Linked DNA regions of Flexivirga oryzae. The protein of the gene in region 2 interacts with the protein of the main gene of each other region in a pairwise test. Links are inferred from orthologs where the notes say so. Each region holds a gene or a part of one and is shown on either strand. Other genes may lie near its edges.

Region 1 (2,895 bases), on a different replicon or contig from region 2:
CGAGGTAGGGGTTCACATCCGCGCCCGGCACCCGCAGCTCCATCCGGGCGGCGGCACCGTGACCGACCAGCCGCACCGCGCACGTCCGGTTGTCCTGGCCCCAGCCGACCGTCGTCGGCGCGAACGACCCGTCGGCAAACCGTTTGTAGGAGTTGATGTTCGGGGCATAGAGCAGGGTGAACTCGGCCGTCGTGGCGAGCACGCCCGCCACGAACTTCTCGTACAGGACACTGCGGCCGTCCGCGTCCGAACGGTCGGGATCGGTGAAGACCAGCGACCCGTCCGCGCCGCGCAGCGACAGGTGGATGTGGCACGACGAGCCCTCGCGCTCGTCATACTTCGCCATGAAGGTCAGCGACTTGCCGTGCTGGGCGGCGATCTCCTTGGCCGCGCTCTTGTAGAAGGCGTGGTTGTCCGCGGTGACCAGCGCCTCGTCGTACAGGAAGCCGATCTCGTGCTGCCCGAAGTTGCACTCGCCCTTGGCCGACTCCACGTTGAGCCCGGAGTCGTAGAGACTGTTGCGCAGTTCGCGCAGCAGCGGCTCGATGCGGGCGGTCCCGAGCAGCGAGTAGTCGACGTTGTACTGGTTCGAGGGGGTCAGCCGGTGGTAGTCGCGGTTGAGAGCGTCCTCGTAGGAGTTCTCGAAGACGATGAACTCCAATTCCGTTCCGGCGTATGCCTTCCAGCCGTGCTCGGCGAGCCGGTCCAGCTGCTGGCGGAGTATGCCGCGCGGCGATGCCGCGACCGTGCGGTGGTCCGGCCACATCAGATCGCACTGCACCATGGCGGTGCCCGGCTGGTGCGCCACCCGTCGGGCGGTGTCCCAGTCGATGACGAACTCCATGTCGCCATAGCCCTTGTCCCACCCGCTGGTGGCGTAACCGTCGACGGTGTTCATGTCGACGTCGACGGCCAGCAGGTAGTCGCAGCCCTCGGTGCCGTCGGTCGCGACGTGGTCGAGGAAGTGCTTCGCGTGGAACCGCTTGCCCTGCAAGCGTCCCTGCATGTCGGTGAAAGCGGTGACGACGGTGTCGATCTCACCCGCCTCGATGAGCTGACGCAGTTGCTCCTGCGTCAGGTGACGTTCGTTGCGTAAGGCCATGATGTCCTTTCTGGTGGCGGCGAGTGGTCAGCCGAGCAGGCCGCGCAGCAGAGCCGCGGTGTCCGAACAGTGTTGGTGCATCACGCGATTGGCCCGTGACTCGTTGCCGGCGAGGATCGCCGTGACGATCGCCCGGTGCTGGCTTGCGGAGTGTTTGATGTTGCGCGGCAGGACCGGGATCGCCTGCAGCATCGTGTGCAGGTCATCCTGGGCGTCGGTCACCGCGGTGATCAGCCGTGGCGAGCCGGACAGCCGTGCGATGGTCAGGTGCAGGATGCTGTCGGCCCGGCGGTGGATCGCCTCGTCCGGCGCATGCTCGACGGTCTCGAGCGCCGCCTCCAGCGCGGCACGGTCGTCGCCGGTGAGCTCGTCGCGGCTGCTTCTGGCCGCTGCCAGGCCGGCCGCTCCGGGCTCGACGATCGCCCGGAACTCCAACGCATCCCGCAGGTCCTCCTGTCGGCCGGCGATGGCCGGCCGGTTGCGCTGCACCGGCATGACGTTGAGCACTTCCGTGCCACCGCCGCGGCCACGACGGGTCTGCACGACACCGGCCGACCGCAGTGCGGTGATCGCCTCGCGCAGGGTGGCACGGGACACCGCGAGCAGCTCGGCGAGGTCGCGCTCCGGCGGCAGCATGCTGCCGGGAGGATAGATGCCCAGCCGGATGGCGATCGCCAGCTGCTCGACGCACGCCTCGAAGGCGTGGTGCGCGTGGATCGGTCGCAGCACCACCCGGTCCAGCCGCTCACCCGCGGTCGTGTCATTCATCTCGGGTCCCCTCGTCACGACGCCGGTTCCGGCTCCTTCTCCACATCATCCTCCGGCTCGATGGTCTTGAGCATGAAGTGGGTTCGGCCCCCGGCGAACCAGGTGATGATCGCGAACGCAGCGACCACGATCACGGCGATCGGCGCGTAGTTGAAGTTGTCGACGGTGATCGGCGACGCCGGCGGCAGGATGAACAGGATGCAGATGAACACCACCCACACCACGGCCACCCAGCCGATCAGCGGGCTCCACCTGCCGAGGTTCCACGGGCCGGGGGTGAAGTCGGGTTGCCGGCGGCGCAGAGAAGACCGGCACGACATACGCGATGTAGAGGCCGATGACCGCGATCGACGTGACGGCGAGGTATGCCGTGGTGCTGAACAGCGCCGGCGAGGTCAGGATGATCGACAGCACGATGCAGAACCAGATCGAGTTGGTCGGTGTGCCGGTGCGCGGGTTGACCTTCGCCCACAGCTTCGAGCCGGGCAACGCGTCGTCACGCGAGAACGCATAGGTCATACGGGAGTTCGCGGTCACCGACGCCATGCCGCAGAAGAACTGCGCGATACAGACGATGAAGAGCAGGAACTTCGCCATGAACGGGTTGTTCAGCGCGTCCAGGAAGACCTGTGCGGGCGGCAGGCCGGTGTCGCTGCCCGCCAGCTTGTCCAGGCCGGCCGACGAGCCGTTCTGGATCGCGGCGGTGATCGAGAAGAGCAGCAGGAAGCCGCCGATCACCGAGATCACGACGCTCATCACGATGCCGCGCGGGGCGGCGGTCGCTGCGCCCTTGGTCTCCTCGGCGACGTGGGCGGAGGCGTCATACCCGGTGTAGGTGTACTGCGCCATCAGCAGACCCATCAGGAAGACGTAGGGCCCGAAGCTCCAGCCGGTGGCGTTGTGGGTCTCGGTCAGGGTCCAGCCGACCGACTGGTGGTGGTCGGGCAGGATCCACAGCACGGCGACGATGAAGAGCGCGCCGACGACGTGCCACCAGGCGGACACCATCGACAACAGGCTGACCA
Region 2 (16,893 bases):
CGCAGCTCACCCAGGTGAGCTCCATCGGTGGGAGTTCGCCGAACGACGTCCCGATGAGCGACCTGCGCGACGTGCGGCCCCGCGGGTCGGCGGTGTCGCGCTCGGTCACCTGCAGCCGGCGGTCGCCGCACCAGGTGCCGGCGCCGCGCTCGGCGACATACGCGAGTTCGTGTTCGGGCTGCCAGATCCAGCCGCGGACGACCTCGTTGCGGCGCAGCTCGGCGACCATCACCGCGTAGTCCTTCGAGCCGTGCACGAAGTTGCGGGTGCCGTCGACGGGGTCGATGGTGAACCAGTGGTCCGCATCGGCGGCGGCGTCCAGCCGGCTCCAGTCCGCGGAGACCGCTTCCTCGCCGATCATCAGGGCGTCGGGGTATGCCGCCCGCAGCGCCTTGGTGATCTCGACCTCGGCCTCCCGGTCGGCGACCGTCACCAGGTCGCCGGGCTTCTTCTCCATCACCTCGCCGTCGGCGAGCGCCCGGAACCGCGGCTCGATGACGGCCTCGGCGACTTCTTGCAGCAGGTTCAGGACCTCGTCAGTCTGCACACCGCCACTATGCCGGGTACGCCGACCGTCCGCCCACGCAGGTCCACCGGACCCCCGCCCACCCACCGATCGACAGGCTCAGCAACGTCCCAGAGGCTCAGTAATTCCTCCCCGAATCGCGCCAGAACGGGTCGGATTTCTGGGCCTGTCGACCGTTTGTGGGCCTCTCGGCAAGGAGGGTGCGGCTACGCGTCCTCGCGGACCAGCTTGTGCGCGGCGGCCTGGGCGCGCGGGCGCACGACCAGCTGGTCGATGTTCACGTGTTCCGGGCAGGTCGCGGCGAAGGCGATGCAGTCGGCGATGTCCTCCTGGGTGAGCGGGGCGCGGACCCCGGCATACACCGCGGCGGCCTTGTCGGCATCGCCCCGGAAACGCACCAGCGAGAACTCGTCGGACGCCACCAGTCCGGGGTCGATCTCGCAGACCCGCACCGGTTCCTCCACCAGCTCCAGCCGCAGCGACATCATCAGCATGCGGGCCGCAGCCTTCACCCCGCAGTAGCCCGCACCGCCTTCGTAGGCGACCAGCCCCGCGACGGATCCGACGGTGATGATCGTGCCGCGCCCCGCGATCAGCGCCGGCAGCAGTGCCTGGATGGTCGCGGCGACGCCGAGCACGTTGGTCTCGTACATCGTCCGCCACTCGTCCAGCGCGGCGTCGGCAACCGTCTCGGTGCCGATCGCGCCCCCTGCGTTGGCGACCAGGAGCTTCACCTCACCACCGGCGGCCGCCGCGAGTGCGGCGACGTCTTCGGCCCTGGTCACGTCACAGGTCACGGCGCGACCGTCGATCTCGGCCGCCAGCGCCTCGACCCGCTCGGTACGCCGCGCCGCGCACACCACCTCGAAACCCTCCGCAGCCAGCCTGCGGGCCGTCGCCCGGCCGATACCGCTGCTCGCCCCGGTCACCACTGCGATCGGCCGGCTCATCGGGTGTCTCCTTCGTCGCTGTCGGGTGTATGGCGCCCGCGGCGCCACGCCACACGATAGGACCGCGGGCGGAGTATCTACTCTGGGTGGGTGCCTGACCTGCAACCCTTCCGCGTGCGCGCCGCGGACCTGACCGGTTATCGCGATGCACTGGCGGCAGCACTGGACGGTGGGTCCGCCGTCGTTCCCTACACCGGCGATCACGCTCCCGAGCTCGACCCGACAGCACCGGTGCCGGACGGCCTCGCCCTCGTGGTGAGCACCTCCGGCTCGACCGGCACCCCGAAGCGAGCGATGCTCACCCGCGACGCCCTCGTCGCGAGCGCCGACGCCACCCACGAGCGGCTCGGTGGGCCCGGCCAGTGGCTGCTGCCGATGCCGGCGCAGCACATCGCGGGCACGCAAGTCCTGATCCGCAGCCTGCGCGCAGGGACGACCCCGGTCGCGCTCGAGAAGTTCGACGTGCGCGAATTCATCGACGCAGCAAGCAATCTCACTCACGAGCGCCGCTACACAGCACTCGTGCCGACGCAGCTGCACCGGCTGCTGGACGCCAGCGACGAGGCTCGCGCCGCAGTCGCCGGGTTCGACGGCATCCTGCTCGGCGGAGCCGCAGCAGATCCGGGGATGCTCGAGGACGCCGACCGGCTCGGCGCCACTGTGCTCACCACCTACGGCTCGAGCGAGACCGCCGGCGGCTGCGTCTACAGCGGGTCCCCCCTGGCCGGAACCACCGTCGAGATCGCCGAGGACGGACGGATCACCCTGTGCGGCAACACCATTGCGTCGGGCTACCTGGGTCGGCCGGAGCTCACCGCCACCACGTTCGCCCACCGCGAGAACGGCACCCGCACCTTCCGCACGGACGATCTGGGTGAATGGAGCGGCGGCCGCCTGCACGTGCTCGGCCGGGTCGACGACCTGATCAACACCGGTGGGGTCAAGGTGGCGCCGCGTGTCGTCGAGACCGCGGCGACACAACACCCGGACATCCTCGAGGCCGTCGCGCTCGGGGTGCCGGACGACGAGTGGGGGCAGGCGGTAGCGCTCGCCATACGAACCCGGAAGGGACTGCAGTTGCAGCAGATCCGGGAGGAACTGCGCGACCGGCTCCCGGCATACGCCCTCCCGCGACGGTTGCTGATCGTCGACGAGTTGCCGTTGCGCGGTCCGGGCAAGCCGGACCGCGCAGCGCTGGCGGCCCGCGACGGATGGCAGACTTTGGCTGCGCAACCAGTGGCCGACTGACGGCCGCCCTCTCCTCGAAAGTAGCTCGACGTACGCCCATGGCCACGCTCAACGAATGGATCGCCGGATCCCGCCCCCGCACCCTCCCGGTCGCCGTCGCACCCGTCGCGGCGGGCACGGGCGCGGCATACGCCCTCGGTGACGGCAACCCCGCCTATGCGCTGCTGGCGTTGCTCGTCTCGTTGCTGCTGCAGATCGGCGTGAACTTCGCCAACGACTACTCCGACGGCATCCGCGGCACCGACGAGGTCCGGGTGGGACCCGTCCGCCTGGTCGGCCAGGGTCTCGCCGAGCCGTCCAGCGTCAAACTCGCCGCGTTCACCTGCTTCGGCGCGGCGGCGGTGTGCGGTCTGGCGCTCGTCGCACTGTCCGGCACCTGGTGGCTGCTGGTCGCCGGAGTGCTCGCGATCATCGCCGCCTGGAAGTACACTGGCGGCGAACACCCCTACGGTTACATGGGACTCGGCGAAGTCTTCGTCTTCGTCTTCTTCGGGTTGGTCGCAACACTGGGTACGACGTACACCCAGGCGGGATCGGTCGATCTCAGCGCGGTCGCCGCATCCGTCGGCATCGGCGCCATCGCCTGCGCGATCCTGGTCGTCAACAACCTGCGTGACATCCCCGGCGACACCGAGTCCGGCAAACGCACCCTGGCGGTGCGTATCGGCGACGCGGCCACCCGGCAGCTGTTCACGGCGCTGTTCCTCGTGGCACTGGTCGCGGTCATCGTGGCCGGCATACAACGCCCGTGGGCGTTCATCGCACTGGTCGGCCTCGCACCCGCGGCCCAGTCGGCGCGCACGGTGGCCGGGGGCGCCAAGGGACGCGACCTGATCCCGCCGCTGGCCAGCACCGGTATGACGATCCTGCTGTACGGCGTGCTCTTCGGCCTCGGCCTCTTCCTGGACCACCAGCTCTGAGCGGACCGCTCACGCGGAATCGCCCACCGTCACCAGCATCACGAGTTGCGCCAAACTCGCGGTCCGCTGACGACAGTGGGCGATTCAAGGTTCGGGGAGCGCGGAAAAGGAGGAGGAAAACCGCGCACCCCGGGCTTGGGGGTCAGTTCTCGGGCGACGTTCCGAGCGTGACGGTGGCCGTGTGCGACTGACCCTGGGCGTCGACCCAGGTCACCGAGACCTTGTCTCCCGGGTACTTCGTCTCCAGCACGTCGGTCAGGGTGCTCGCCCCGGTGACGGTCTTGCCGTCGATCCCGGTGATCGTCGAACCCGAGGTGATGCCCGCGGCTGCCGCGGCACCACCCGAGGTCGTACCGACGACCGCGGCACCGGACGTCTGGGTGTCGCCGGACCCGTACCCGTAGCCGGTCGACGACTGGGTGCTGATCTCGACACCGAGGGCCGCGCGAGAGCCGATGTGGACGGTGGACGACTTGCTGCCCGCCTCGATCTGGTTGGCGATCTTCACCGCCGAGGAGATCGGTATGGCGTACCCGGTGACCGGAGACCCGGACGAAGCAGCCGTGTCGATCCCGATGACCTCACCGTCGGAGTCGACCAGCGGTCCGCCGGAGTAGCCGGGGACGATCTGCGCATCCGTCTGCAACAGGCCCTTCAGCGTCTCGGCGTCCGAGCCGCTGCCGTCGTCGGAGGCGGTGATCCGCTGGTTGGTGGCGGTGATCGAGCCGCTGGTCTTGTAGAGCGTGCCGAGGCCGCCGCCCTGGCCGACCGCGGTGACCTTCTCACCGAGGATCGCCTTGCCGGTGTCCAGCGACGCCGTCTTCAGGCCGCTGGCACCCTGCAACTGGATGACCGCGATGTCGTGCGTCTCGTCCGATCCGAGGACCTTCGCCGTGTAGGTCTCGCCGTTCGCCGCCTTGACACGGATCGAGGTGGAGCCCTCGACCACGTGGTAGTTGGTGAGCACGATCCCACCGGAGGTCAGCACGATGCCGGTGCCGGCACCTTCCCCGTTGGTCAGCACGGTGTCGACCATGACCACGCCGGGCCAGGACGAGACGGGCGTGCCGGAGACCTGGCTGCTGGAGGTCTGCGACCAGGGCCCGAAGCCGCCGCTGCCGTCGGAGCCGGACGACCCGCCCCCGCCGTAGGTGTCACCGCCGGATCCGGTGCTGCCCGAGCCGTTCGAGCCCGAGCCGTTCGAGCCGGACGACCCCGAGCTGCCCGAACCGGACCCGGACGAACCGGTCGACGGGCTGCTGCTGGGAATGGACACGGACGGCGCCGCACCGGAAACGGTGACGCGATCCGCGAACACGTGCTGCGTGGCGACGGCGCTGGCAGGGGCGACCACTGCGACGGCAAGTGCCGTGCTGACGGCTACGAGACGACCCTTCATGTCTTGGCTCCTCAAGTTCTTCGACTACGCCAAGACTCGCCCTGTCACTGATGCGTTACCGGGCAACCAGTTGTGGCCTTGCTGTGAACCGCCAACTCCGGTTGCGCCGGCGCGGGAGCCGATCCCGGTGCCCTGGAGGTGAGCAGCACACCGACGACGACCACCAGGGCGCCCACGAGTTCGACCGGCCCGGGCCGCTCACCGAGCACTGCCCAGGCGGTGCTGAGTCCCACGACCGGCACGAGCATGGAGTATGGCGCCACGGTGCTCGCCGGGTGCCGTGCCATCAGCCAGGTCCAGATACCGCTGCCCGCGACGCTGCCGAGCACGCAGGTGTAGATCAGGCCGGACCAGGCGACCCAGGCGTGCCCCGAGGTGGTGATCGAGTCGACGATCTGTCGCGGTCCCTCCACGAGCAGCGAGAGGCCGAGCATCGGCACCGGAAGCACCACGGTCATCCACAGCGTGAGGTGCAGCGGTTTGGGCGGGTTCGCCAGTCTGCTCGACAGGTTGCCGAACGCCCAGCCGAGACCGGCGCACAGGCTGAGCACGAACGGCCACCAGGTGGCCCCGCCGACACGCTGCGACCCGACGATGGCCAGCCCCGTGACCGCGACGACGACGCCGAGTGCCCGGGCCGGTGTGAGCCGCTCCCCCACGAGCACACCGAGCAGCACGGTGAACGGTGCCGAACACTGCAGCACCAGCGAGGCCAGGCCGGTCGGCAGACCCGCGTCCATCGCGCTGTAGAGGAAGGCGAACTGCAGCACGCCGAACCCGATGCCGTACCCCAGCAGGTAGCGCAGCGGCACCTGCGGGCGTGGCACGAACAGGACGGTCGGCACCGCGATCAGCGTCCAGCGCAGCGCCACGAGGAAGTATGGCGGGAACTGCTCCAGCGACGCGTGGATCGCCAGGAAGTTCACGCCCCAGAGGACGGCGACGAGCCCGGCGAGCAGGCGGTGACGGATCGGCATGGGTCGATCGTGCGCCCGAACACTCTTCAGGTCCAGCAAGAATTTGTGGATCATCTCGTTAGGATCCCTTCATGGAGTCAAGACATCTGACCCTGCTGCGCGAGCTGCGCGACCGCGGCAGCGTCGCCGCCGTCGCGGCCACGACCTGGCGCACCCCGTCCGCGGTATCGCAGCAGCTGCGCACGGCCGAACGTGATCTCGGCGTCCGTCTGGTCGAACCGGACGGTCGCGGGCTGCGGCTCACCGACGAGGGCCGTGTGCTGGCCGAGGCCGCCCTCGATGTCGAGACGGCGCTTGCGCGGGCCCAGGCTCGCCTCGACGAGTTCCGCGATCGGCTCGCCGGGGAGGTGCGGGTCGCGGCGCTGCCCAGCGCCATCGAATACCTCGCGCCACGGCTGCTGACCGGGCTGCGCGACGTGCCGATCGACGTGCGACTGGACGACGTCGACGTGGCCGAGGAGGACTTCGTCGGCCTCGCCGACGACTACGACGTCGTGATCGGGCACACCGTGCGCGCCGTGCCGCAGCGCCGGCGCGGCCTGGCGATCGAGGAAGTGGTGCGGGAGCCGCTCGACATCGTCATACCCGTCGATCACCGGTGGGCGACCCGGCGCAGCATCGCACCGGACGAGGCGATCGGCGAGCCGTGGGTGGCGACTCCGCCCGGGTATCCGTTCCGCCGGCTGCTGGAGCGCATCGAGCGCGCCGCGGGCCGGCCCGCCGAGGTGGTGCAGGAGGTGCGCGACAACCGGGTGGTGGAGGCGCTGGTCGCGGCGGGTGTCGGCATCGCATTGCTGCCGCGCTTCACCACCCGCCCGAACCCGGCGGTGCGGCTGCTGCGGTTGCGCGACGTCGACAGCGCACGGCTGGTGCTGGCGATGGCCCGGCGCGACCGGGCGGAGCGGGCGGCGGTGCGGCGCGTCATACAGGAGCTGATCGCGATCGGGGCCGGCCTGGGCGCCGGGTCCCGCGAGTAAGTGACGACAGTAGTGGGCTACTCGTCCTCGTCGAGGTCGTCGTCGTCCGCGTTGCGGAACGCCTCGACGCGCGCGCGGCGCTCGGACACCTTGCGGTCCACCTGCTCGGCGAACTGCTCACGCGCCCCGCTCAACGCGAAGAACGACACGACCAGCGAGATCAGCGCGGACAGGATGAGCAGCGCCCAGCTGCGGAAGCCGACGGCGAACAGGACGAGCAGTACGACCACGAAGATGAGCAGTCGCCAGATGGTGTAGCGGATCATCACATACCCGAGTAGGAGTGCATGCCGACGATGAAGACGTTGACGACGCAGAAGTTGAACAGGACGCAGCCGAAACCGGCCAGCGACAGGTAGGCGGCCTTCTTGCCGCTCCACCCGGCGGTCGCGCGGGCGTGCAGGTAGGCGGCGTAGACGACCCAGATGACCAGCGTCCAGACCTCCTTGGGATCCCAGCTCCAGTAGTGGCCCCAGGCCTTCTGCGCCCAGATGGCGCCGGCGATCAGGGTGAACGTCCACAGCGGGAAGGCGATGATCAGCAGCCCGTAGGTGGTGCGGTCCAGGACCTCCGAGCCGGGCACGGCGTCCATGAACGTGTACTTCGTGTCGTGGATGTCCTCGCGCCACTTCTGCACGAAGTACAGGATCGTGGTGGAGAAGGAGATGGTGAAGAACGCGACCGACAGGATCGCGACGGTGACGTGGATGGTCAGCCAGTAGTTCTTCAGCGACGGCATCAGCTCACTGGCGGCGGTGTAGAAGACCAGCGCGGCGAGCATCTCGGTCAGCAGCGTCGGACCGACCACGAAGATGCCGAGCGACCGGATGTCGCTCTTCAGGCTCCAGACCAGGAACGCGGTCATCACGAAGAACGCCCCGACGATGGCGAACTCGTACATGTTGCCCAGCGGCGGGCGCCCCACGGACGCCGCGCGGAAGACCACGCACGCGGTCAGCAGCAGCCAGCCGAGCCACGACAGGGACATACCGATGCCGGCCCACTGCCGCTTCTCCGGTGGTATGGCGCCCTCGGCCTGTGCCGTGCGCTCCAGGACGGTCGTGTGACCGCTTCCGTCGGCCGCCGCGGCCGCGCCGCTGCCCGACGCCAGCTGCGCCTCGCGCTCCTCCGCACGCGCCACCCGGCCCGGGTGACCGGCCAGGTCCAGCGCGAAGGACAGCATGGCCAGCGCCAGCACGACCGCCGAGGCGTAGAGGAAGTTGTTGGACAGGTTGGACAGTCCGACGTCGGTCGCGTGACCGCCGAAGGAGATGCTGGGCGTGGACGTGAAACTGATCATCGAGCCGGACCTGCCTGGGATGTGGGGGTTGTTCCTAGTCGTCCCTCGACGCCGTCGAGGAGGTTGTCGAGCGCGACCTGGAGACGCGGGTCCTCGCCCTTGGCGAGAGCCCCGGCCGTGATCAGACTACGCCCGTCGCCCGCGGAGCCTTCGGGGTCGTCGCCCCCGCCGGTGCTGACCTTGACGAAGATCCGGCGCCGACGCAGGGTCATCGACATGATGAGGCCGGCCAGCCCGATCAGTGCCGCGAGCAGCGCGGTGCCCTTGCCCGGGTCGTAACGGGCGGACAGGCCCGCCCAGCGCGGGATGGTCTTGCTCATCGAGATCGTGGTGCCGTCCGGCAGTTTGACGGTCTGCCCGGGCCGCACCACGGCGCTCCACGGCTTGTTCCCGTCCATGATCCGGGTCATCTTCGCAATGTTGAGCGTGTAGACCGACTGCGGCTGGCTGTCCGGGAAGAGCTGACCCTGGTAGGCGCCGAGCACCAGGGCCGGGTCGTCCAGGCCGGCGTAGGTCGAGATCGGCCCCTGGCTATTACTGAACGATGCGGTCGGCAGGAAGAACCCGTAGAAGCCCAGCTCCTTCGGCGACGCCGCCGGCACCTTGATCGCGCCGACCGACCGGTAGCCGTTGTCCTGCGGAAGGAACGGCGTCTCCTGGTGGTAGAGCACCTTCCCGGTCGGGCTCTTGACGGTGATCATCGGCGCGTAGCCGTTGCCGAGCAGGTAGACCGAGGTGCCGTCCAGCTTGACCGCGTCGTTGACCGCGAGCCGGCGGGTGGTCTTGGTCCCGTCCGGTGTCGCGCTGGTGGTCACCGTCGCGCGGAAGTCGCGCGGCTGGCCGTACTGCGGCGAACTCTTCGGGACGTTCTTCTCGAAGGTGACGTCGAGGTTGTCGACCTTCATGCTCCAGGGCTTGATCGCCTTGTCGGTGTCGACCCACGGGCCGAGGTCGAGGGTGTTGTAGCTGCCGACCGCGCTCACGAACGGTTCGCTGCCCTCGGGCACGATCACGTCGCCGCGCCAGCCCAGCAGGTGGTCGGCCGCGACCGCGAGGACGAGCACCAGCAGGCACAGGTGGAACAGCAGGTTGCCGGTCTCGCGCAACCGCCCGCCCTCTGCGGTGACCGCCTGCACGCCGTCGACCGGGTCGTCGACGCGGACGCGGTATCCCTTGCGCCGCAACGTTTCCCGCGCCGCCGTGACGACGTCCTCGGGTCGTGCGTCGATGTTGCGTTCCGCGGTGGCGGGCAACCGGGTGAGCCGTTTGGGCACCCGCGGCAACGGCGAGCGCAGCGCCTTCAGGTGTATGACGCAACGTGGCAGCACGCACCCGACGAGCGAGATCAGCAGCAGGATGTAGATGGCGGCGAACCAGGGGGCGCCATACACGTCGAACATCGACAACTTGTCCAGCCACGGCCCGATCGCTTTGTGGTCCTGCAGGTAGGTGGCGACGCGGGAGGCGTCGATGCTGCGCTGCGGGAAGATCGACCCGGGCACCGCGGCCACCGCGAGCAGCAGCAGCAGGAACAGCGCTGTGCGCATCGAGGTCAGCTGCCGCCACAGCCAGCGCAGCATGCCGACGACGCCGATCTTGGGCGCCAGCACCGGCTGCTTGCGGCCGGGCTTCGGGCGGGCCTTCTTGCCCGGCTTGGTGGTGGTTTCAGCCAATCAGATCACCGGAACAAACGTGTCGGAGCCGGTCAGCCGGATCTGGATCCAGGAGATCAGGTGCAACCACTGCCCCGACACCATGATCAGTCCCACGACCAGCATGAGGATGCCACCGACCAGTTGGATCGGCCGGTGGTGGTCACGCAGCCAGCGCGACCAGGACTCCGCGCGCGACCAGCCGGCCGCGATGAGCAGGAACGGGATGCCGAGCCCGAGGCAGTAGAACGCCGCAAGGGTCACCCCGCGCGATGCGCAGGAGTCACCGATCGGGTTGGCAAGATTGAGGATCGCGCCATACACGGGTCCGACGCAGGGGCTGGCGCTGAGGCCGAAGACCGCGCCCAGCAGCGGGGCGCCGACCAGCCCGGCGGACGGCTTCCACCGCACCGGGATGCCGCGCTGGCCGATGAAGCCGAGGTAGACCAGGGCCAGCAGGATCACGATGACACCGCTGACCCGGATCATCACGTCCTGGTGGAGGTACTTGAGGTTCAGCACCCAGCTGTATGCCGCGGCGACGCTGACCAGCACCACGGAGAAGCCGAGCACGAAGAGCAGCGCGCCGGTCACCAACCGGGTCTTGCGCCGCTCGTCGGTCAGCCCGGTGACGTAACCGAGGAAACCCGGCACCAGAGGGAGCACGCACGGCGACGCGAACGACACCACACCGGCAGCGACCGCCAGCACGACGGCGATCGGCAGGCTGCCCGTGGCAACCGTCTGCGCGGCGTTCGCGGTCATCGGAGTGCGGTCACCCCTTCGCGAGCACGTCGTCGACGAGCCCGGTGAGCGTGGCGGTGGTCGTCGGCCCGGAGACCCGGGCGGCGATGCGGTGCTGCTTGTCGAGGACGAGGGTGGACGGGGTCGCGGAGGCCTTGCCCTGCAGCGCGACCAGTGCCGCTCCCCCGTCGTCGCGCAGCGACGGGTAGGTGACACCGGCGGACTGCAGGTAGGCCGCTGCGGTCTGCGGGCCCTCCTGGCGGTCGACGCCGACCATCAGCACGCCCTTCTTCTTGAGCTTGACCCAGGCCTTCTCCAGGTCCGGGGTCTCGGACTTGCACGGCGGGCACCACGAACCCCAGACGTTCACGACGATGACCTTGCCCGGGTAGTTCCTGGTCGACCAGGCCGCGCCGTCCAGCAGCTTCCCGGACAGGACGACCGGCTTGCCGCGTTGGCCCGGCGCCAGCTGGGCGAGGGTGCCGTCACCGGCCAGGTAGTTCTTGTCGTCCCCCTGGTTGGCCTGTTTGGTGATCGAGTTGCCGTCGCTGCTGCAGGCAGCGAGGCCGAGGGTCGCCAGGCAGGTCAGCGCGAGCGCTGCCGCCATACCCCTCCTGCGCGCGGTCATTTCCGACCACTTCCCAACGCAGAGCCGGCCGCCTCGATGGCGTCGGGCAGCAGCTCCCGGGCGGGTTCGGCGTAGTCGATGCGGACGAACCGGTCGTCGTCGAACACCACGCTGGTCACGGACGCGAGCGTGCACTGCCGCCGGCGCGGGTCGTGCCACAGCCGCTTGCCCTCGAAGTGCAGGCGCGCGATCCAGACCGGCAGCTGGTGGCTGACGATGACGGCCTCGTGGCCCTCCGCCTGCGCGCGCGCATCCCGGGTCGCGGCGTCCATGCGCTCGGCGATCTCGGCATACGGCTCACCCCAGCTGGGCTTGAGCGGGTTGGTCAGCTTGCTCCAGAACCGCGGGTTGAGCAGTTGCTTGGGGTTCTTGCCGACGGTCAGGCCCTCGAAGTCGTTGCCCGCCTCGATCACCCGGTCGTCCAGCTCCACGGGCAGCTTGAGCGCCTCGGCGAGCGGTTCGACGGTCTCCTGGGCGCGCTCCAGCGGCGAGGAGACCAGGTGGGTGATGTCGCGGTCGGCGAGGTATGCCGCCGTCAGCTTGGCCATCTGCCGGCCGAGCTCGGACAGGTGGAAGCCCGGCATCCGGCCGTAGAGGACACCACCGGGGTTGTCCACCTCCCCGTGCCGGACCAGGTGCACGACGGTCTCAGTCACCGGTCACCGCCGGTCGGCTCACGGAAATCACGCTGGGAGTGTCGCATCGGTTTCTGTGTCGCCCTCTCAGGAGCCGGCCGCGGCCGCCGCGGCTGCCGGGAGCGCGGCCAGGACGTGCTCGACCGCGGCGTCGTCGTGGGACGCGCTGACGAACCACGCCTCGTACGAGCTCGGCGGCAGGTGCACACCCTGATCCAGCATCGAATGGAAGAACCGGCCGAACGCGGCGGTGTCCTGCGCCTTGGCGTCCTCGTAGTTGCGGACGGCGCCCTCGCGGAAGAAGACCGAGAACATCGAGCCGGCCCACTGGACGGTGTGCGGCACCCCGTGCGCGGTGAGGGCCGCGGAGGCGCCGTCGGCGATCGCGTGCGCGACGACGCCGATGCGGTCGTAGACCTCGGCGGTGCAGCCGCGCAGCGTCGCCAGCCCGGCCGCGGTCGCGACCGGGTTCCCGGACAGGGTGCCCGCCTGGTAGACGGGCCCGTCCGGCGCGAGGTTGGCCAGCAGGTCGGCCCGGCCGCCGAAGGCCGCGGCGGGGAAGCCACCGCCCATGACCTTGCCGAAGGTGAACAGGTCGGGGGCGCCGCCCTCGGGCTCCCCCTCCAGGCCGTACCAGCCGGCGGCGGAGCAGCGGAAGCCGGTCATCACCTCGTCGGAGATCAGCAGCGCACCGTGCTCCTTGGTGATCCGGCGCAGGGCGCTGGTGAAACCGGGTGCGGGCGGGACGACACCCATGTTGCCCGGGGACGCCTCGGTGATCACGCAGGCGATCTCGTCGCCGTGCTCGGCGAACGCGGCCTCGACGGCTGCGACGTCGTTGTAGGGCAGCACGATCGTCTCGTGCGCGGCCGAGGCGGGGACGCCGGCGGAGTCCGGCAGCGCGAAGGTGGCCACCCCGGAACCGGCCGCGGCCAGCAGCGGGTCGACGTGGCCGTGGTAGCAGCCGGCGAACTTCACCACGGTGCTGCGGCCGGTCGCGCCACGCGCCAGCCGCAGGGCGGACATCGTCGCCTCGGTGCCGCTGTTGACCAGCCGCACCTGCTCCAGCGGCGCGACGCGGGAGACGATCTCCTCGGCGAGGGCCACTTCGTTCTCGCTCGGCGTGCCGAAGCTGAAGCCCTGGGTCGCGGCCTGCTGCACGGCGGCCAGCACGTCGGGGTGGGCGTGGCCGAGGATCATCGGACCCCAGGAGCAGATCAGGTCGACGTAGCGGTTGCCATCGACGTCGGTCAGCCACGGACCCTTCGCGGAGGCGATGAAGCGGGGTGTGCCGCCGACCGCGCGGAAGGCGCGGACCGGCGAGTTGACGCCACCCGGGGTGACCGCCCGGGCGCGCTGCAGCAGCGCCGCCGACGCCTCGTCGTGAACAGTCGGGTGCTCGGTGGGCGTGCTCGTCATACCGCCATTGTCTCAGGCGGCCGAGCGCGATCTCCTACGGGTTGTAGTGGACTCCGAGGAGGTGGTCGCGGACGCTGCTCATGGCCTCGCCGAGCGAGGCGAACAGCTGCGGGTCCATCTGCCGGATCAGGTGGTTCTGGACGCTCGCGACGTGCACGCGGGCGGCGTCCTGGACGGCGGCCCAGCCCTCGTCGGTCAGCTTGAGTTCGATCCCCCGGCCGTCGTCGACCGCCTTGCGCCGCTCGACCCAGCCGCGCCGTTCCAGCCGGGTGGCCGAGTGGGTGACGCGGCTGCGCGACTGGACGGTGAGGTCGGCGAGTCGGCTCATCCGCATCACGTGGCCGGGCGCCTCGGACAGCATCGACAGCAGTTCGTACTCCGCGAGGGACATCCCGGCCCGCTGCAGCTCCGCGTCGAGCACGAACTCCAGCAGCCGGCTGCCGCGCAGGTAGGCGCGCCAGGCCGCCTGCTCGTCATCGGTCAGCCACGACGCGTCGGTCTGCGGCGTCGCGGCTTCGGGTACGGCGGGCTCGGGCACGGTCACAGCATAGGTGGCCGGATTTCTTCGCGCACCGAGGGAATAATTGAAATATCAATCATTGTTGGACATGATGGCTACCGACACGGCGGCCACGCCATACCACCAGATCGTCCTCCCGAAGGAGCGCAATGAGCACCACGACCACCACCCTCGATGGCCTGAGCACCGGCACCTGGAACATCGACCCCGCACACAGCGCCCTGGGCTTCCAGGTGCGCCACATGATGGTGAGCAAGGTCCGCGGCAAGTTCGACGAGTTCACCGCGACCCTCACCGTCGGCGAGTCCCTCGAGGACTCCAGCGTGGCGGCCGAGGTCACGATGGCCTCGATCAACACCGGTGTCGCCGACCGCGACAACCACCTGCGCACCAACGACTTCTTCGAGGTCGAGACCTACCCCACCATGACCTTCAGGTCCACCAAGCTCACCCCGACCGAGCTGACCGGTGACCTGACGATCAAGAATGTCACCAAGCCCGTCACCTTCGACGTGGAGCTCGGCGGCATCGGCCCCGACCCGTACGGCAACACCCGCGCCGGGTTCGAGGCCACCCTCGAGATCAACCGCAAGGAGTTCGGCGTCGACATCGAGATGCCGCTGCAGGGTGGCGGCGTCGTCGTCGGCGACAAGGTCAAGATCACCCTCGACCTGGAGTTCGTGAAGGCGCAGGCCTGAGCGAGTCCGGCTGCTGCGCGGCCACGGCCCGCAGCGGTGACGAGTCACCCGCTGCGGCGTCGCCCGTGGCGTCCAACGACGCTGCGGCAGTTGCCCGTAGCCTCCGACTACCGCTGAGGCGCTCCAGCCCTTAGCCTCTATCCGCGAGCGGAACCTGACAGACCCCCGAGTGTCAGGTTCCGCTCGTCTTTGCCGACAGGCCCACAAACACACTGACAGGCCCACTAGATCGAGCGGAGATCGCTCGATCTAGTGGGCCTGTCGATCGTTTGTGAGCCTGTCGGTCAGACGCCGTGCAGGCGCTGGGCGACCTCGGTGGCGTAGTAGGTCAGCACGGCCTGGGCGCCGGCCCGCTTGATCGAGGTCAGCATCTCCAGCACCATCGCGTCGCGATCGATCCACCCGTTGGCGGCGGCCGCCTCGATCATCGCCATCTCGCCGCTGATCTGATAGGCCACGACCGGCACATCGCTCATCTCACGGACGTCGCGCACGATGTCCAGGTAGGGCAGCGCCGGTTTGACCATGACCAGGTCGGCGCCCTCGTCCAGATCGAGCTGCACCTCACGCAACGCCTCGGTGCGGTTGGCGCTGTCCTGCTGGTAGGTGCGCCGGTCGCCCTGCAGGGTGGACTCCACTGCCTCACGGAACGGCCCGTATGCCGCGGAGGCGTATTTCGCGGCATACGCGAGGATCCCGACATCGGTGTGACTGGCGTCGTCCAGGGCCCGGCGGATCACCGCGACCTGACCGTCCATCATCCCGGACGGGCCGACCAGATGCGCGCCCGCTTCCGCCTGGGCGACGCCCATGTCGGCATACCGCTCGAGCGTCGCGTCGTTGTCGACCCGACCCTGCGCGTCGAGCACACCGCAGTGCCCGTGCGAGGTGAACTCGTCCAGGCACAGGTCCGACATCAGCACCGTGTCGTCGCCGAGTTCGTCCCGCAGGCGGGATAGCGCGACGTTCAGGATGCCGTCGGGATCGGTTCCGCCGGAACCGATCTCGTCGCGCTTCTCCGGCACGCCGAAGATCATCAGCCCGCCGACGCCGGCGTCGACCGCCTCGCGGGCCGCCTTCACCAGCGAGTCGAGCGTGTGCTGCTGGACACCCGGCATGGACTGCAGCGCGATCGGGTCCTGCGCGCCCTCCTTGACGAACATCGGCAGGATCAGATCGGCCGGGTGCAGCCGGGTCTCGGCGACCAGCCGGCGCATCGCCGGGGTGGTCCGCAGGCGGCGGGGACGGGGGGAACCCGCGGGCAGTGCCCACGGGTTCCCGATCGCCGCGCGGTGCCGGGCGGCCGCCCTGGTCTGCGCGGTGTCGCCGCTGCTGTCGATCATCGAGACGCCTTGGCCTTGCGCCGCGACGAAGCCTTCCGTTCGCTCGGGCGACGGACCGGTTCGCCGGCCTCCTGCGCCGACAGCGCGAGGCTGCGGCCGTAGTCGGCGAGCGCGTCGACCAGTGCCTCGGCGTTCGGCTCGGCGGCCAGCACGTCGACCCGCAGGCCGTGCTCCTCGGCGGTCTTGGCGGTCGCCGGGCCGATACACGCGATCACCGTGGTGGCGTGCGGCTTGCCGGCGATGCCGACCAGGTTGCGCACCGTCGAGCTGGAGGTGAAGCACACCGCGTCGAACTTGCCGGTCTTGATCGCCTCGCGCACCTCGGGCGCCGGCGGGGCGGCGCGGACGGTCCGGTATGCCGTGACGTCGTCGACCTCCCAGCCCATGTCCTGCAACCCGGCGACGAGCGTGTCGGTCGCGATGTCGGCGCGCGGCAGGAAGACCCGGTTGATCGGGTCGAGCAGCTCGTCGAACGGCGGCCAGTCCTCCAGCAGCCCCTTGGCGGACTGCTCGTTGCTCGGCACCAGGTCGGGCTCCAGGCCCCAGACGCGCAGCGCCTCGGCGGTGACTCCGCCGACCGCGGCGATCTTCAGACCGGCGAACGCCCTTGCGTCCAGGCCGAATTCGATGAACTTCTCGCGCACCGCACGTACGGCGTTCGCCGAGGTGAAGCCGATCCATTCGTAGCGGCCGGTCACCAGACCCTTGATGGCGCGTTCCATCTGCTGCGGGGTCCGTGGCGGTTCGACGCTGATCGTCGGGACGACGTCGCTGGACGCGCCGTGTGACGCGAGCCGGTCGGTCATCGTGCCCGACTGCTCCTTGGTGCGCGGCACCAGGACGTTCCAGCCGAACAGCGGCTTGGTCTCCCACCAGGACAGCTGGTCGCGCAGGCCGACCACCGAACCGACGACGCCGACGACCGGGTTGGTCAGCGGGTGGCCCTTGAGCGCGGCG

The links.
Region 1: the proteins of hemL (region 2) and FHU39_RS17605 interact in binary tests that used the Escherichia coli proteins (3 or more experiments, as listed by UniProt). The link is inferred for Flexivirga oryzae from one-to-one orthologs.

Annotation. Positions count from the first base shown.
Region 1 is NZ_JACHVQ010000003.1:134,337-137,231, forward strand. It holds FHU39_RS17605 (FadR/GntR family transcriptional regulator), read right to left. Parts: upstream 1,871-2,895; coding sequence 1,130-1,870; downstream 1-1,129. Other genes in the region: FHU39_RS17600 (glutamine synthetase family protein), read right to left, coding at 1-1,102; FHU39_RS17610 (amino acid permease), read right to left, coding at 1,916-2,895. UniProt on the Escherichia coli protein: Transcriptional activator of the glcDEFGB operon which is associated with glycolate utilization, and encodes malate synthase G and the genes needed for glycolate oxidase activity. Also negatively regulates the transcription of its own gene.
Region 2 is NZ_JACHVQ010000002.1:284,343-301,235, forward strand. The notes cover bases 11,210-14,103. They hold hemL (glutamate-1-semialdehyde 2,1-aminomutase), read right to left. Parts: upstream 13,376-14,103; coding sequence 12,044-13,375; downstream 11,210-12,043. Other genes in these bases: FHU39_RS14380 (TlpA family protein disulfide reductase), read right to left, coding at 11,210-11,321; FHU39_RS14385 (histidine phosphatase family protein), read right to left, coding at 11,318-11,977; FHU39_RS14395 (MarR family transcriptional regulator), read right to left, coding at 13,410-13,913; FHU39_RS14400 (YceI family protein), read left to right, coding at 14,045-14,103. In the rest of the region: FHU39_RS14325 (inositol monophosphatase family protein), read right to left, coding at 1-547; FHU39_RS14330 (SDR family NAD(P)-dependent oxidoreductase), read right to left, coding at 733-1,476; menE (o-succinylbenzoate--CoA ligase), read left to right, coding at 1,567-2,724; FHU39_RS14340 (1,4-dihydroxy-2-naphthoate polyprenyltransferase), read left to right, coding at 2,763-3,644; FHU39_RS14345 (S1C family serine protease), read right to left, coding at 3,787-5,043; FHU39_RS14350 (EamA family transporter), read right to left, coding at 5,088-6,074; FHU39_RS14355 (LysR family transcriptional regulator), read left to right, coding at 6,092-6,997; FHU39_RS14360 (DUF4229 domain-containing protein), read right to left, coding at 7,015-7,263; c-type cytochrome biogenesis protein CcsB, read right to left, coding at 7,263-8,297; cytochrome c biogenesis protein ResB, read right to left, coding at 8,294-9,970; FHU39_RS14375 (cytochrome c biogenesis CcdA family protein), read right to left, coding at 9,971-10,714; more of FHU39_RS14380, read right to left, coding at 10,725-11,209; more of FHU39_RS14400, read left to right, coding at 14,104-14,593; hemB (porphobilinogen synthase), read right to left, coding at 14,878-15,936; FHU39_RS14410 (uroporphyrinogen-III synthase), read right to left, coding at 15,933-16,893. UniProt on the Escherichia coli protein: Aminomutase that catalyzes the transfer of the amine group on carbon 2 of glutamate 1-semialdehyde to the adjacent carbon 1 to form 5-aminolevulinate.